4 regions of the Luxibacter massiliensis genome follow, and region 1 is predicted to be linked to each of the others. Evidence: predicted binding sites of a transcription regulator. Region 1 holds the regulator's gene; each other region holds the start of a gene.

What was found. Region 1 encodes Rex, which represses fermentation and respiration genes when NADH is low (regulators of the CRP and FNR family bind a similar motif). Its sites were predicted from a motif close to ATTGTTAANTANTTAACAAT; they were not measured.
Region 2: a site for Rex is predicted at 1,492-1,511, ahead of gap (type I glyceraldehyde-3-phosphate dehydrogenase). Genes of this name have one in related genera too.
Region 3: a site for Rex is predicted at 1,746-1,765, ahead of EFA47_RS13195 (trans-4-hydroxy-L-proline dehydratase activase). Genes of this name have one in related genera too.
Region 4: a site for Rex is predicted at 1,506-1,525, ahead of speB (agmatinase). Genes of this name have one in related genera too.

What each region holds. Positions count from the first base shown of each region.
Region 1 covers NZ_UWOE01000001.1:1,624,198-1,627,384, forward strand. The annotation lists gene abc-f (ribosomal protection-like ABC-F family protein) at 1-1,009, opposite strand, end outside; gene EFA47_RS07440 (redox-sensing transcriptional repressor Rex) at 1,283-1,927, shown strand; gene EFA47_RS07445 (NAD(P)H-hydrate dehydratase) at 2,033-3,187, shown strand, end outside.
Region 2 covers NZ_UWOE01000001.1:1,486,883-1,490,069, forward strand. The annotation lists gene mnmA (tRNA 2-thiouridine(34) synthase MnmA) at 1-624, shown strand, start outside; gene EFA47_RS06820 (histidinol-phosphatase HisJ family protein) at 621-1,439, shown strand; gene gap (type I glyceraldehyde-3-phosphate dehydrogenase) at 1,593-2,606, shown strand; gene EFA47_RS06835 (phosphoglycerate kinase) at 2,856-3,187, shown strand, end outside.
Region 3 covers NZ_UWOE01000001.1:2,867,234-2,870,420, forward strand. The annotation lists gene hypD (trans-4-hydroxy-L-proline dehydratase) at 1-667, opposite strand, end outside; gene EFA47_RS13195 (trans-4-hydroxy-L-proline dehydratase activase) at 672-1,580, opposite strand; gene EFA47_RS13200 (TM1266 family iron-only hydrogenase system putative regulator) at 2,203-2,463, shown strand; gene hydE ([FeFe] hydrogenase H-cluster radical SAM maturase HydE) at 2,531-3,187, shown strand, end outside.
Region 4 covers NZ_UWOE01000002.1:102,238-105,424, forward strand. The annotation lists gene EFA47_RS18455 (nucleoside recognition protein) at 1-513, shown strand, start outside; gene EFA47_RS18460 (LysR family transcriptional regulator) at 521-1,414, opposite strand; gene speB (agmatinase) at 1,598-2,551, shown strand; gene EFA47_RS18470 (YjiH family protein) at 2,580-3,187, shown strand, end outside.

The sequences.
Region 1 (3,187 bases):
AACTTTTGGAAAGTCCTTTGACAGTTAAGACGTCATTCCCGCTGAGGCAGGATGGCTCCAGGGAAAAATGCATGTCCTTTGCGGCCTCTTTGGGTTTTTCAATACGTGTCATCTTATCCAGCATTTTTTCGCGGCTTTCCGCGCGGCGGACAGACTTTTCCCGGTTAAAAGAGCGCAGTTTTTCAATCACGGCTTCTTGGTGCTGTATCTCCTTCTGCTGGTTTAAATATTCTTTGAGCAGGGCATCCCTGATTTGCTGTTTCTTCTCTGCATATGCCTTATAATTGCCCAGGTACATCCGTATTTCGCCGTTTTCTATCTCCACAACTTTTGTGACAACCCGATTCAGGAAGAATCGGTCATGGGAAACGATAAAAACAGCACCTGGATAATTCATGAGGTAGGTTTCCAGCCATGTGATGGAATTTAAATCCAAATGGTTGGTAGGCTCGTCCAGCAGGAGGATATCTGGTCTGGTGAGCAGCAGCTTGCCAAGGGATACGCGGGTTTTCTGCCCCCCTGACAGAGTGTCAGTCATTTTTGAAAAGTCCTCCTCCAAAAAACCAAGGCCTTTCAATACACCGGCCAGCTCGCTCTCACATGCATAACCATTTTCAGACTCAAATCTAGATACCATCCTGTGATAAGATTCCAGTTTATTATGAAGGGCATCGCCGCTTAATGTCTTAAGTTCCTGTTCAGCAAGCCGTATCTGCGCTTCTAATGCAAGGATATCAGCTTTTGCTGTTTTTACCTCCTCGTAAATAGAGAGTCCGCTCTGCAGATGCTGCTGTTGGGCCAGATACCCTAAAGTTTTACCTTTTGTCAGAATAATCTCTCCCCCGTCTGCCGGCTCTTCGCCCACGATCATTTTAAGGATTGTGGATTTCCCGGCGCCATTTACGCCTACCAGTGCAGTTTTTTCTCTGTCTTCTATATGAAAAGCTCCATTCTGTACAATGAGCTGTTCCCCGAAAGATTTAGTAAGATTGTGACATGCCAATACCATAGACAGCCTCCTGTAATCCAAATAAATTTAATATGATGCAAGATCCTGCAGGCCGGATAGGGCCTGCCCCAGGCCTTCCCGGCGTATACAGGATTTATACGTTCCTTGTTCAATACCCATTTTATTATAGCGGAAATAAACCGAAATACAACAAAAATTTGACTTTGTTCTTACAATTCTATATAATAAGGCAAAGATGTGTTTGATAATCCAGGTTTTTAAGTACCTGCAGGTTACTGAATGCATCCCAGAACAAATTTGGAGGCGATAACTGTGGAAGACAGAGAGATATCACGGGCAGTGATAGGGAGGCTGCCCAGATACTATAGATATTTGGGTGAGCTTTTAGATGCAGGGGTAGAACGCATTTCTTCGAATGATTTGAGTAAAAAGATGCATGTGACTGCTTCCCAGATCAGGCAGGATTTAAATAACTTCGGTGGGTTCGGCCAGCAGGGATATGGCTATAATGTAAAGTACCTCTATACGGAGATCGGAAAGATTCTGGGACTTAACAGGCCTCACAATATGATTATCATAGGAGCCGGAAATCTAGGGCAGGCGTTGGCCAATTATGCGTCATTTGAGAAGAATGGGTTTATTCTTAAAGGACTTTTTGATGTGAATTCCCGGTTGGAAGGGGTGGCTATCCGGGGAGTCCCTATCCGGATGATGGACGAGCTGAAGGATTTTGTAAGTCAGTCAGATATTGAGATTGCCGCGCTGACTATCCCTAAGTCAAAAGCCATTGAAGTAGCTGAGATGCTTATAGAAAATGGAATCAGGGCTATCTGGAATTTTGCACATACAGATTTGAACCTGCCGGAAGACATTATTGTGGAGAATGTGCATTTGTCTGACAGCCTGATGCGCTTGTCATATACAATCAGCCGCTATCAGGAAGACCACGGAAAATAAAGAAGGGTATCAGACGTGTATTAAGGACAGCTTGTCTTTTTTACACGTTGTTTCATTTCAGAGGGGACTTTCTTTGTTCCCACAAAATATAAAGGAGGCTGGAATATGGAATATTTGCCTACAGGAGAATGGATGCAGAGGGCAGACAGTTATACCATCCATGAGATAGGCATCCCATCCCTGGTGCTGATGGAGCGGGCGGCGCTCTCCGTTGTGGAGGCCATGGAACAGGATGGGGCAGACTTGACAAAGACCCTTGTGGTCTGTGGATCAGGAAATAATGGTGGTGACGGGTTTGCAGTTGCAAGGCTTCTGAAGGGAAAAGGCTGTCAGGTCACAGCCGTTTTTGTGGGCCGGGAAGAATCTATGAGTGAAGAATGCCGGCTGCAGATGCGGATAGCAGATAAGTCAGAAGTCCCTATAGTCACAACAATAGAGGCCGGAGAATATACTAGTATTGTAGACGCTGTTTTTGGCGTGGGGCTCAACCGGGAAGTATCAGGCAGGTACCGCAGCATAATAGAGGCAATGAATGCCTTGCAGGGACACAAGACAGCAGTGGATATTCCATCCGGGATCTGTTCTGCCACGGGGCAGGTACTGGGCATTGCTTTTAAAGCAGATCTGACAGTTGCTTTCGCATGTGCAAAGCTGGGATGCATCCTGTACCCCGGATATTTGTCTGCAGGCAAGGTTGTGACAAAGGATATTGGTATTAGCGGGCATATATTTGAACAAGAGACAGGAGTGTGTTTCCGATACCATAAGGCAGACTTGCAAAGGCTTCTGCCCCGGAGAAAGGCGGATTCACACAAGGGTACATACGGAAGAGTCCTGATGGTTACCGGGAGTCCAGGTATGTCAGGGGCAGCTTATTTAAGTGCTATGGCTGCCTACACGTGTGGGGCGGGACTTGTACAGATCTATACTTCTGAGGATAACCGGGTGATCCTCCAGCAGCAGCTCCCTGAGGCGATTTTGGCCACATACAGGGAGTATGAAGAGGAGCGGTTTAAAAGCCTGCTTTCCTGGGCAGATGTTGTCTGTATCGGATGCGGCCTTGGGCAGAGTAAAACAGCAGAGAAATTATTGGCCCAGACGCTGAGGGAAGCAAAAGTGCCCTGTGTTGTCGATGCAGATGGACTGAATCTTTTGAGCAGACATCTGGAACTTTTAGAAAAGAAAGAATGTCCCCTGGTATTGACTCCCCACATGAAAGAAATGGCCCGTTTGCTGGACTGTCCGGTCAGAGAACTAAAG
Region 2 (3,187 bases), 140 kb from region 1:
AAGGACCAGACGTATGCGCTGTACAGCCTGACCCAGGAACAGCTTCGGCGCACGCTGATGCCAGTGGGGGAATATTCTAAGGATGAGATCAGGAAGCTGGCAGGGAAGATCGGCCTCCATGTGGCGGACAAGCCGGACAGCCAGGATATATGTTTTGTTCCAGACGGCGATTATGCTTCCTATATCAGGGAGAATACGAAAAACCAGATACGGGAAGGGAACTTTGTGTCAAGCGATGGCAGGGTATTGGGAACCCATAAAGGAATCATCCACTATACAGTGGGGCAGAGGAAGGGACTGGGACTTGCCTTGGGATATCCTGCATTCGTGCTTCAGATCCGGCCGGAGACTAACGAGGTAGTAGTCGGGACAAAGGAAGAATCTATGGTTTCTTCTTTTAAAGTGAACCAGCTGAATTTTATGTCTGTGGAGGGCATAACTAAGCCTTTGAGGGTTTTTGTAAAGATCCGGTATAACCACAGAGGGACATGGTGTACAATAGAAAAGACCGGCACAGATGAAATATTCTGTACCTTTGAGGAACCGCAGCGTGCTGTGACACCTGGGCAGGCCGCGGTATTTTACGATGGGGAATATGTGCTGGGCGGAGGTACAATTTTATGATAACCAGTGACTTTCATATGCATACAGACTTTTCATCTGACAGTGATGCTTCTGCCAGGCAGATGATAGAGGCAGCTATCCAAAAGGGACTCAAGACAGTCTGCATTACAGACCATAACGATGCGGATTATCCTTTCCATGAAGAAATGGGAGTTTCCGCTTTTGCCTTTGATTTGGGCGAGTATTTTAAAGTTCTGGGACAGCTTAAGGAGGAGTACAGGGACAAGATTGATGTCCGTATTGGGATAGAGATTGGGCTCCAGCCCCACCTTGGCGCTTATTGCAAAGAATTAGTGAATCAATATCCGTTTGATTTTGTAATTGGATCTATACACGTTGTCCATGGACAGGATCCCTATTATGGGGAAATATTTGAAGGGCGCACAGACGAGGAGGTATACAGGGAGACATTTGAAGCTACCCTTGAGAATGTGGAGGCTGTACATGATTTCGATGTTCTCGGGCATATTGACTATGTAGTGCGCTATGGGATGGGCCAGGCCAGGGACTACTCCTATCAAAAGTATAAAGATGAGATTGACGCAGTACTGAAAAAACTGATTTCTGAGGGGAAAGGGATAGAGATGAATATGGCTGGCTTTAAATATGGCCTTGGATTCTGCCACCCCCATCCTGATGTCATCAGGCGCTACCGTGAACTTGGGGGAGAGATCATTACTGTGGGGGCAGACGGGCACAGGCCGGAGCATATTGCTTATAATTTTAAGGAGGCCTCAGGGATTCTCAAAGGATGCGGATTTAAATACTATACAGAATTTAAAGGCAGAAAGCCTGATTTTAAGCAACTTCCATAAAAATCTATTTTGTACTTGAATTTTTGTTCTTGATTTAGTACAATTAACCATAGTTGATGAATCTTTAACAAGGCTGTTGTTTTGCTGAAGATTTCACAATAAACAGGCTGCGCTGCAGCCACCAACTTTTTAAAACTTTAGGAGGAATTAATCATGGCAGTAAAAGTAGCGATTAATGGATTTGGACGTATTGGACGTCTGGCTTTCAGGCAGATGTTTGGGGCAGAAGGATATGAAGTAGTTGCAATCAATGACCTCACATCTCCTGCAATGCTTGCTCACTTATTAAAATATGACTCTACGCAGGGAAGATATGCACTTTGTGACAAGGTAACCTCAGGGGAGGATTCTATCACAGTAGACGGAAAAGAAATCAAGATTTATGCAAAGGCTGACGCAGCAGAGCTTCCATGGGGAGAGATCGGCGTAGATGTAGTTCTGGAGTGTACAGGCTTCTATACATCCAAGGCTAAGGCTGAGGCACACATCAAAGCAGGCGCAAAGAAAGTCGTTATCTCTGCTCCAGCAGGAAATGACCTTCCTACAATCGTTTACAATGTAAACCACGAGCAGCTTACTAAGGATGACAATGTTATCTCAGCAGCATCCTGTACGACAAACTGCCTGGCTCCTATGGCTAAAGCGCTCAATGACCTGGCTCCCATTAAGACAGGTATTATGTGTACTATCCACGCTTACACAGGCGACCAGATGACATTGGATGGTCCTCAGAGAAAGGGCGACCTGAGAAGGTCCCGTGCTGCAGCCGTGAATATTGTTCCAAACAGCACTGGCGCTGCAAAAGCTATCGGCCTGGTAATTCCTGAACTGAACGGCAAACTGATTGGCGCTGCTCAGCGTATCCCGACTCCTACAGGATCTACAACAATCCTCACAGCAGTGGTAGAAGGCAATGTGACAGTGGATCAGATCAATGACGCTATGAAGGCAGCTTCCAACGAGTCCTTCGGATATAATACAGACGAGATCGTATCCAGCGATATCGTAGGAATGAAATATGGTTCTTTATTTGATGCTACACAGACAATGGTGCTTCCTCTGGACAATGGAACAACACAGGTACAGGTTGTTTCATGGTATGACAATGAGAACTCATACACAAGCCAGATGGTAAGGACAATCAAACACTTCGGTACATTACTGTAAGCCATTGTCCTGGAAAATTTAATCGGATGATTAATTTCTAAGAAATAGACTCACAAAGGGTCCGGTCTCACAAAGGGCCGGGCCCTTTTCTCAGCCGGAAACCTGAAGTCTGCTGTAAAGTATAAGATTTGCAGCGGTTGGCTGGCTTTGGGGATCCCGGCGCAAGCGGCGGCCGCCAAATGCCCACGCTGTACAGCTGAACGGGTGCCTGGCTTGTTGTCTGCAGAAATAAAATTAGGAGGCAATATGATGCTCAATAAGAAATCAGTAGATGATATTAATGTAAAAGGGAAAAGAGTCCTTGTAAGATGCGACTTTAATGTTCCGTTGATTGACGGGAAGATCACAGACGAGAACCGTCTTGTAGCTGCACTGCCGACAATTAAGAAGCTGGCAGCAGATGGAGGGAAAGTGATTCTCTGCTCCCATCTGGGAAAACCAAAGGGACAGCCGGTACCGGAACTCTCACTCTCACCTGTTGCAGCCAGATTATCCGAGCTGCTTGGGCAGGAAGTGAAGTTTGCCGCTGACCCGGAAGTGGTAGGCGCCAATGCCAAGGCTGCTGTGGAGGGGATGGAAGA
Region 3 (3,187 bases), 1.2 Mb from region 1:
CATACGCGGCATATCTTTCCCCAAGAACCATAATCGCATCACAGGCAAGCTTCATGCCTTCCAACTCATTTTTCTTATCCAGGGCCTCAGGGTCACTCATAAAATCAAGGCTATCAATGGATTTCTGGATATCCTCCTTATAATCTAAAAATCCTTTCTCATAAATCTTAACAGATCCTACCGTATGCCCCGGCCCTCTCTGCTCCATAAATTCCGTGAAAATCCCTGCCTCATATGCCTCTCTCCATTCTGCTGTCATCTGGCGCAGAATTTTGCTACGTATAGAACGCTTTTCCCAGTAAGGTATCATCACTTCTTCCTGAACTTTATAGTCCTCTTCTTTCACCTTGAAGCTGATAAGCTCCCTGTCATTCATGACATGCATATCCTCTACAGTATGGCAGCAAAGCTCTGGAAATGTAGGAGACGCCTGGGGGGAATCCCCTTTTTCTCCCACAATCAGCTCTCCTTCACCAATATACAAGGTTTTTGTAGAAAAATAATCTTTCAGTACCTGCCCTCTTAATTCGGGTATGGACAATTCTCCCTCGTATTTTTTGTACGTCTCAGTCTCGCTTACCGCACGCTCCAAATCAATATGGGCCGGAGTATCCAGACTTAATTTCCTCAGCTTCTTAACACGGGCATTCATTCCTCTTTCTTCCATTGTTTTAACCTCCTATTTTGACATTCTGGAATCCTGCTTTCTGGAAAAGCTCTACAAAGTGTTCCATTTCTTCTTTATCAGGTGCATGTAAATCAGCGCCCTCATAACATCTCCCAATTTTAGGGTATTTGCCTGAACCAGTATTATGATAAGGAAGCAGATTCACTCTTGCTGCACATATCTGCTTCTCCTGCAACCACTTTATAATCTCCTGCATAGCCCTCTGGCTTCCATTTACTTCCTTAACCACAGGAATACGGATGTATATATGGGCCCCTGCCCTGCTTAACTTCTCTAAATTCTCCAGGATCTGCCCGTTTCCTGCCCCCATATACTGCCTGTGGACTGCCTGGTCAATGGTCTTTATATCATACAGAAACGTCTCTATATATGGCAGAATCCGTTCATAGTTCTCATATGGAGCCTGCCCACACGTGTCAATTGTGACAGAAATACCCAGGCGGTGCAGTTTTTTGACCAGTGCTTCCACAAAGTCCATATCTGCAGTCATAACCTCTCCGCCTGACAGTGTCACGCCCCCGCCAGATTCCTCATAAAACATTTCGTCTTTCTTAAGTTCCTTTACAAGCTCATCAACAGAATATTCCCTGCCGGTGACCTCCCTCAGGTTTAGGTTACATGCATCTGTGCATTTTCCACATACCATACATTTATCCCTGTCTGTGAAAGCCTTGCCCGCCCTGATAGAAACAGCGCCCAGGGGACAGGCTCCCGCACAGTTCCCGCAGCCTGTACATTTCTCCTCATCACAGGACAATTCTTTTGTATAACTCTGAGTCTCTGGATTATGGCACCATGTACACCTTAAATGGCAGCCTTTGAAAAATACTGTTGTACGGATCCCATCCCCATCATGGATGGAATATTTCTGGATATCAGTTATCAGACTCATGACTCTATTCTCCGTTAAAATTTATAAAACATTTTGCCATTCTCTGCAAATTTTTCAGTTCTCTAATATAAGGATTCCTGCTTCTGCAAAAGATACAATCTTTTAGCCGGGTGCCCCTTTAGACCACCGTTTGTACTATAGTCTAATTTATCATATTCTCTTCTTACTGTCAAGAATTTATCAATATAATAGGCCTCTATTTCCACTCGAACTAACGGCTTTTTATTTTTGTTCTGTGGAAATATATTTGCAGGCCACTTTCTCTAAATATGAATACTTTATTTTTTTAGGGGCACATTTCCCAATAGAAGCTAAATAACCGGCTTTTACTGACTGTATCCGAAAGCATCAATGTTAAAATTAAAACATTTACTCCGGCTTATTGTTAAATTCACATTACTATGCTATGATATAAATCAGATTTGTTCTGATTACAAAGGGCCACACCTGAGTAAAAAGGCGCACAGATACGAAAAGCACTAATATTGGGAAGCATTTCCTTAAGCAAAAGGGGACATTATGCTTCTATATTTCAGCCTGCGCCCATCGGTGCAGGTTTTTTTGTGGGATATACCCACACCCAGTCCCCTGCCGTATTAAATCTATTCTAATAGGAGGTTTTATGAATACAGAAACCAACACACGAATCGCCCTCGTCGGCATAGTCCTGGATACGACAGAGTCCGTCGACGAACTTAACCATTTACTGAGCCAATATGGCCAATATATCGTAGGACGCATGGGTATACCCTACCGCAAAAAAAACATTTCTATCATCAGTATTGCACTAGATGCACCGAACGATATTATCAGCGCACTCTCCGGGAAGCTGGGTATGCTGCCCGGGGTAAACAGCAAAACAATTTATGCTAAGACAAAATAGGTACAGGTCTGATTTAAATTAGGGACGTAACCCTTTTGCATTTTGTTACGTCCTCAAGGGGTATTTTATGAAAAATATTATTGATAAACTGGAACAGGAACACACGCTTACTCAAAATGAGTGGACTGCTTTAATCGCGGGCCATTCCCTGGGAGATGCGGAATATTTATTTGAACGGGCACGGGAAATCCGGCACAGGCATTATCATCATGATGTTTATACCCGTGGATTGATTGAATTTACAAATTATTGTAAAAATGACTGTTTTTATTGTGGTATACGCAGGAGTAACCGTATAGTGCAGCGGTACAGGCTAACAAAGGAGCAAATTTTGGATTGCTGCAGCCAGGGGTATTCCCTGGGATTTCGTACATTTGTCCTCCAAGGAGGAGAGGATGGATATTTCACGGATGAGATTATGGCGGATATTGTAAGTACCATACATAGCCTGTATCCCGATTGTGCCATCACCTTATCTTTAGGCGAGCGTTCTTTTGAGAGTTATCTGCTTTTATTTGAAGCTGGCGCCGACAGATATCTGCTCAGGCATGAAACTTTTGACTCCGGCCACTATGCCGCCCTGCATCCCAAACCCTTGTCCGCCCTGAACCGACAGCAATGTCTCTGGGATCTGAAAAAGATTGGATATCAGGTGGGCACAGGCTTTATGGTTGGCTCGCCCTGGCAGACAGCAGAGAATCTGGCAGATGATATGTTATTTTTG
Region 4 (3,187 bases), on a different contig from region 1:
AGAGAGGCAGTCACCTTGTGTATTACAATGATGGGCGTTATGTCATTCTGGGTGGGTATTATGGAAATCGCCACCCGTGCGGGGATTATTGAAATGGCTTCTAAAAAAATGAGTCCTCTTATTCATTTCTTGTTTCCGAATATCCCCCGGGGACATAAGGCAAATGAATATATAAGTACTAATTTTATTGCAAATTTTCTGGGACTTGGGTGGGCGGCAACGCCTGCCGGACTGCAGGGCATGAGCGCACTTGCAGATTTAGAAAAGGAGAGAAGGGAAGGAAGAGCGCCGGGTATTGCGCAGAAACCGGGGGTAGCCTCTGATGAGATGTGTACATTTCTTATTATGAATATCTCCTCACTACAATTAATTCCCGTAAATGTAATTGCCTACAGGAGCCAGTACGGGAGTGTGAACCCATCGGCAATTGTCGGGGCGGGGATTGTTGCCACGGCAGTAAGTACAGTGGTGGCAATTGTATATTGTAAGATGAAGAGCAAGACTAGTAAATAATATCCTGCTATTTTGCAAACAGTTCTTTTAGCTGCCGGATGAACAGCCTTTCCCGTGTATTTACAGTATAGGTGGAGTGATACATAAGATAGGCATTCATCTGGCTGGGGGCATTGACGACTGGAATTTCCACACAATCTTCGCTGTAAGTATCTGTAAAACGTTTCATCATAACAGTGACGTACATACTCTGACGGATTGCGTCAATTAGGCCTCCGCGGTCAAAAACATACAAAATACGGTTATCATTTTGGAATCCCAGTATTTTAAGCCATTCTTCAAATTTAAAGTTTTCATACATGATAAATTTATAATTCTTGATTTCTTCAAACAATATTTCTTTTTTTTGTGACAGGGGATGGCGTTTGGACGCAAGAAGTATCAGGGGCCTGTCTTTTGCTATGGGTATTAACTTTAGATTATGCTTTTTTGCAATCTGGGTGTATGTGTCACTGACAGAATCGAAACAATAAAATAAAGACATTCTGTACCGCTGTTCGATGACATCCCGGATTGTCTGAATCAAACCGGTTTCTTTGAAAGAATCCTCGTACATTTTGGGAGGGTTCTTTTTTTTAAATTTGATGAAATGGTTCATAAAATCAAAGGAATATGTACAGGAAATAGATATATTTTCCTTATTTGTAAAAAGCAAAGGTATATTGGAAATGGCTTCCATTTCAAGTACGATTTTTTGGGCGGATTTTAGAAATAGTTTACCTTCTGGCGTGAGGTAGATTCCGCTGCTGTTTCTCCTGAAAACAGGAAAACCAAGCTCTGATTCCATATTCTTAATGCACACACTCAAATTTGGCTGAGAAAGCTGAAGATTCTGGGCAGCTTTGTTGATCGAGCCACATTCTGAAATTTCCAACACGTACTTAAAATATTTAATATCCATCAGTCGTTACCTGCCAAATATATTGTCTAGATTAATTATATGATTTTCCATATAACTTATCAAGTATTAGTATAACACAGGCGCCTTATAAAGTGATAGTATTTTATCAACGAAAAAGGTTTATTTGTCGACAATAACCAAATCAAAATTAAAAAATAAGAATTATATTTTGGAGGTATTATTATGTCAGAAATTAAGCAGCCTGCTAGTGCGTTATCATCACCAAGATTTTGTAATATGGGAACATTTATGAGAATGGAAAAAATTACTTCTGCAGATGGCCTGGATTTTGCGATTGCAGGGGCGCCATTTGACACAGCGAGCTCTTTTAGGTCAGGTTCCCGGTTTGGCCCAAATGCAATCAGAAATATTTCTGCAATGATGAAACCTAACAACGTAATTATGCAGGTTAATATCATGGAAAATTTAAAGGGTGGGGATATTGGAGATTTTAATGTAACACCAGGGTATATCCATCCTACATATGAAGCTATTGAGAAAGGCGTTGCAAATATCCTGAAAGATAATGCCTGCCCAATTGTTTTAGGTGGGGATCACTCTATCACACTGGCTGAATTAAGGGCAGTTGCAAAGAAATATGGCCCTGTGGCCCTTGTACACTTTGACTCACATTCTGATTTATGTGATGAGGTATTTGGCCAGAAATATAATCATGGCACACCATTTAGAAGGGCCCTGGAGGAAAACCTCATTGATGCAGGACATTCTATCCAGATTGGCATGCGTGGTTCCCTGTATGACCCAAATGAGCATAAAATGGCTGCAGAACTGGGAATGAAGCTGATCCCGGCACATAAAGTCAGGGAGATGGGATTTGATGCGTTAATCCAGGCTGTTCTGGAGAGAGTCGGAGACAAACCTTGTTTCCTGACATTTGATATTGACTTTGTAGACCCGGCTTATGCCCCGGGAACAGGCACGCCGGAAGTTGGAGGCTTTACATCTTTAGAGGCCCTTGAGCTTGTAAGAAAGATTAAAGACTTGAATTTTATAGGCTTTGATATTGTAGAGGTACTGCCTGCGTATGACCACGGTGAGATTACGGCGTACCTGGCAGCAAATATTGTATTTGAATATCTCTCCATCCTGGCGCTGAAGAAAAAAGAAAATCAGTAATATGATTTTACTTTAAGGAGGAGACAGTGTGGGAAAAGAGAGTAAAAATCAAGAGAATATTACAGTAAACCCTGAGGAGAACTTGAATGACAATGCAGTACTGGATGCCCTGACATTAACCAAAGGACAGTGGCAGCAGGGTACAGTAAAAGCAGTTTTCTTCACACTAATTGCAGTATTTATATTTTTTGTGCCGATTACATTCCGGGGGAGTACGGACGTAACGTTTGGAATTATTTACAAAAATATTAAAGAAATTTTAGGACTTGCAGGACTCTGGCTGGGAGGGTTAATCATTATAGGAAACGGCCTTCTGAGTGTGTATGGAAAATTTATCTGTAAAGATAAAGGCTCTGTTATCTATAAATATTATGAAGAGGATTCTAAGATACACCCGCTTTTGTATATGTTTGGCGCGGTATGTTCAGCTATTCTGCTATTACATTATACAATTCCCGGATTCGGAGGTCCGGAGTTTATTATTAGTCCTGATATTGGGGAGACTGTGTACTCTATCGCAATGGATGTGGCATGGATTATTCCTGTCAGTGCAGTCTTTATGCCTTTCCTCTTGAATTATGGGATTGTGGATTTTATAGGGAGTCTGATGGAGCCTTTGATGAGGCCAGTATTTAA